2 regions of the Priestia sp. YIM B13552 genome follow, and region 2 is predicted to be linked to the other one. Evidence: a T-box and tRNA genes for the amino acid it is inferred to sense, from the RefSeq annotation. Region 2 holds a T-box; the other holds one or more tRNA genes.
The links. The T-box of region 2 lies ahead of thrS (threonine--tRNA ligase). A T-box ahead of a tRNA ligase gene usually reads a tRNA of that ligase, here a tRNA-Thr.
Positions count from the first base shown of each region.

Region 1: it encodes a tRNA-Thr, which carries the amino acid that the T-box ahead of thrS (threonine--tRNA ligase) is inferred to sense. The anticodon was not compared.

Region 1 is NZ_JBHZOU010000002.1:221,294-223,701, reverse strand. Features, by position in the region: gene ACFX40_RS07225 (aromatic ring-hydroxylating oxygenase subunit alpha) at 1-768, opposite strand, end outside; tRNA gene ACFX40_RS07220 (tRNA-Thr) at 979-1,051, shown strand; gene ACFX40_RS07215 (ABC transporter ATP-binding protein) at 1,317-2,267, shown strand; gene ACFX40_RS07210 (ABC transporter permease/substrate-binding protein) at 2,267-2,408, shown strand, end outside.
Region 2 is NZ_JBHZOU010000002.1:1,029,037-1,031,444, reverse strand. Features, by position in the region: gene dnaI (primosomal protein DnaI) at 1-60, shown strand, start outside; gene ytxC (sporulation protein YtxC) at 157-1,017, shown strand; T-box leader at 1,078-1,326, shown strand; gene thrS (threonine--tRNA ligase) at 1,371-2,408, shown strand, end outside.

The sequences.
Region 1 (2,408 bases), 810 kb from region 2:
TTCTGGGAAGTATACTTTTAGCGTAGCTGTAAACGGCGGATAAACATCAAAGACGCGAAGCCATTTAAAATCAGGTGGATTTAAATGCTGCTGTTCTTTGGAATAATTGCTCACGGTGCTTGTATATTCTACATGAAGCCCATAATCTGTATCGCTTACTTTATATTTAGGCACAAAGGCGTTGTTTCGATCACCAAATGTGTCCGTGTGAACCCAGGCAAAATGAGCTACGTCTAAAAAGCCTTCCATTTGACGACCGGCCGAACCCATGATATCAAAGCTCGGACAAACAATCTGCTGAAAATCAGGATCCTCCCACGCATCGAAGTAAGGCAGGTTATCTTGTTCTCCTGTCAGGGAAGTCCACACTAATCCAAATCGTTCAATAACTGGATAGACGGCCATACACAAGCGGGGAGAAATGTTGGCATCAGGGTGAGCTGGAATCGACGTGCATGCGCCGTCCGTTGCATAGCGGAAGCCGTGGTAAGGACAGACAATTTCATCATCTTCCACCCAGCCCATGCTAAGCGGGGTGCCTCGGTGAACGCATAAATCACGAGCTGCTACTACTTTGTGTGTGGTACGGTATAGAACTAGATTTACATCTAGCAGTTTTACGGACGTTGGTTTCTCTGTTACATCACTGCAGCGTGCGACGGGGTACCAATACTTAGCGAGCGTCGTCCAATCTTCCAGGCTGAACGTGCAGTCTCTTGGGTAGGGAGTTGCCGTTTTTGATTTTGTCATGGTTGGTTGTTGTTCCATCTATTTTCTTCCCTTCTTTTGTAAGCTCTTTTACTAAGGGTAATATAAAAAAAGAAAATTCACACAATTTATGTAAGGAGTTCTAACATAAAATATGGAACTTTGTAGAAAGTGAGAATTTCAGAAGACGCAAATTAGAGAATATATCAATAAAAAAAATTAAAAAAGCGCTTCCTAAATGAATTTAAACGTGATATAATTTTCCAAGACGCTGGTGTAGCTCAGTAGGTAGAGCACTTGCATGGTAAGCAAGAGGTCGCAGGTTCGATCCCTGTCGCTAGCATACTAAAAAACCTTCTTTCTTGTTGAAAGAAGGTTTTTTTATTTGTGTCGGCTTTAAAATTATTCTCCAAATTATTCTTTCCTGCCTTGTGAAAACTTTAACAGTTTGATAGCCTTACTAGGAGGCTGTGAGAAAATATGTGTATCTTTTCCACTATGTCTTATGAATCATATTTAGAAATATTCTTAAAAGAATGTTTATTGCCTCTAAGTATTGGGTACACGAAACTAGGGCTTAAATTTCAACAGGGAGTGTGAACGATAATTTGATTACGTTTAAGAATGTGTCAAAGCAATATCCAGACGGTACGACCGCCGTGAAAAATATTAATCTAGAAATTAAAGAAGGAGAGTTTTTCGTTTTAATTGGTCCGAGTGGGTGTGGGAAAACAACCACCTTAAAAATGATTAACCGTCTCCATGATATTACCGAAGGAGAACTATACATAAAAGATAAGCTCGTATCGGACCACAACATACATGAGCTACGCTGGAACATTGGTTATGTCCTACAGCAGATTGCTCTTTTTCCTCATATGACCATTGCTGAAAATATAGCCATTGTACCCGAGATGAAGCATTGGAAGAAAAATAAAATCAAGACGCGCATTGATGAACTGCTTACCTTGGTAGGACTAGACCCAAAGCAGTATCGAAACCGAAAGCCGTCTGAGCTCTCAGGTGGCCAGCAGCAACGTGTAGGTGTAGCACGTGCCCTCGCAGCTGATCCCCCCGTTATTTTAATGGACGAACCCTTTAGTGCCCTCGATCCGTTAAGCCGCGAACAGCTTCAGCAAGATGTTATTAGCTTAAAAGAAAAAATCAAAAAAACATTTGTGTTTGTTACGCACGATATGAGCGAAGCCATGACGCTTGGAGATCGTATCTGCCTAATGAAAGATGGGGAAATTGTTCAAGTTGGAACCCCGGAGGAATTCATTCAAAAGCCTAAAAATGAATTTGTAAAAACATTTATTGGGAATCAAGGAAATACTTTATTTGAGACATTGGATATGTTTGTCAAAGAAAGTGAACAGCCAGACGTAGAACCTACTGAAGAGCTAGCTTCAACCGCTACTGTTCAGCAGGCAATGGACGCCCTTTACGACCATGAAGCAATAGCCGTGAAAAAAGGGAGCAAACGTATTGGCGTTGTAACGCGCAAAACTCTATTAGCGTTTCTTTCTGATAAAACGAAAGAAGGAGAAACGCTGTAATGAATGCACTAAGCACATTATTAGATCAACGAGGAGATGCACTGTTTCAAGCTCTTCTTGAACACATTCAAATTTCAGTACTGGCTCTTGTTATCGCCGTATTAATTTCAGTGCCGCTCGGACTGTACTTAACGAGGCATG
Region 2 (2,408 bases):
CGAATTAAGTCTCTAGCCGTTCCTGTTGAAATGAATGGAGAGAATAAACGAAATAGATGAGCAGGTCGTTTTACATTTCTTGTAACGACTTGCTCATTTTTTTGCATGTTGCCCCATATACATTAATAAAGCGTGTCCAAAGGGGGGCTATGAGGAATGAAAATATTCTTTAAATATGTAGAAGACGCAGTCGTTGTATATGAGTCTTTATGCGCGAAGCGAAGCGCTTTATCATATGGTTCACAGTGCTTGAAGCTGGTGAATAATCAGCTTTTAGTCATTGATGAGACATACAATAGAGAGGCCATTTTACAAGACATGGTGATACCGGTATTAACACACGTAATTTTAAAAAAGAAAGAAAAAAAGATGATGGTAAACATATTAAAAGAACAATTTTTCTATTCAGAAGAGGAAGAGCAAGATTTGCTGCTTCAAATTATGGGGGGGATTATGGAAGGAGAGAGAGGCGAAATCCCTCAAAAAACATTTTCTTTTCCAAGAGAATTACTTATCCGCCAGGCTCTTCAAGACTTCTTCATTCATAATGTAACATTCACCTTTGAGTCTTTTCTCCAATTCCGTTTAAAAGAATATCAAGAGCGGCTGCGCTATTATGCCGAGCTGGCGATTGATGAATATAAGCTTGAACAAGACTATCAAATTCTTATTCATCAGCTGCGTCAAGCAGCTAATGAAAGACAGTCATCTACAGGCGATGTGTATGTAATGCACTTGAATAAAAACAAGTTTGTACTGTACGACCACAACAATAGATATGTTCCTGAACGTGAATGTGCAGCTCTAGCAGAGGCCTTTTTATCTGAACAAGAATCATTATACATAGACTCAACTATTATCGCGCCTTTGCTAAGTTTATCTCCAGCTGCTATTCATCTGTATAGCGACCAGCATGATCATGATTTTGTATATACCATTCAAAATATCTTCCAAGAAAAAGTCATGTTATACGAAAAAAATGAATTTCCGTTTGATCAAAAGCAAAATATAACGTGAAAGGTTGATTTCTATTTTGAAAATGAATATAATAAATGCATATTGAAAAACAGCTATATGTTACAAGTTATGATGAGGACATGAGTGTATATTTACGGTTTGTAGAGAGGGAGATCCAGGCTGAAAATCTCCTAACACGGAATATATTCTTACCACCTCTAAACTTCAGTAGTAAACGAGCAGAGCCTCTAGTAATTACTGACGGAATTTCCGTTATAAAACCTCGAGCCGCTTCGGGTTCTTTGGGTTATCCAAGATACGAAGAGGAAACAAGGGTGGTACCGCGTGTATACACAACTCGTCCCTTTTTATAGGGGACGAGTTTTTTGTTTTTACAAAAAGTTTATTCAGTTATGTTAAAGGAGTGGAAAGTTGTGTCAGAAGTAATCAAAATGACATTCCCTGATGGAGCTGTTAAAGAGTATCCAAAAGGATCATCAACAGAAGATATTGCGGCTTCTATTAGCCCGGGATTAAAGAAAAAAGCATTAGCAGGCAAAGTAAACGGCGAGCTGCTGGATTTACGTACGCCAATTGAACAAGATGGCAGTCTTGAAATCATTACGCAAGATGCTCCTGAAGCGCTTGAAATTATGCGTCACAGTACAGCGCATTTAATGGCTCAAGCAATCAAACGTTTATACAAAGATACAAAAGTACAGCTAGGTGTAGGGCCGGTTATCGAAAACGGTTTTTACTATGACATCGATATGGAAGAATCAATTACTCCTGAAGATTTAGGTAAAATTGAAAAAGAAATGAAAAAAATCGTTAATTCAAATATTGAAATTGAACGAAAAGAAGTTTCTCGTGAAGAAGCCATTCAACTTTTTAAAGAAGTTGGCGATGAACTGAAGCTTGAATTGATCGATGCGATTCCAGCAGGTGAAAAGGTTACGATTTACCAACAAGGCGAATTCTTTGACCTTTGCCGAGGCGTGCACGTGCCGTCAACAGGTAAAATTAAAGAATTTAAACTATTAAGCGTGGCGGGTGCTTATTGGCGCGGAGACAGCGATAACCAAATGCTGCAGCGTATTTATGGTACAGCATTCTTTACAAAAGCAGATTTAGACGAGCATCTTCGTCTTCTTGAAGAAGCAAAAGAACGTGATCACCGTAAACTTGGTAAAGAGCTAAACTTATTTACAAATTCTCAAAAAGTAGGACAAGGTCTGCCTTTATGGCTTCCAAAAGGTGCGACAATCCGCCGTATTATCGAGCGTTATATCGTAGATAAAGAAGTAAGCCTTGGTTATCAGCACGTTTACACTCCAGTGCTCGGAAGTGTAGAACTTTACAAAACGTCTGGTCACTGGGAGCACTACCAAGATGACATGTTCCCTGCAATGGAAATGGATAACGAAGACCTTGTGCTTCGTCCAATGAAC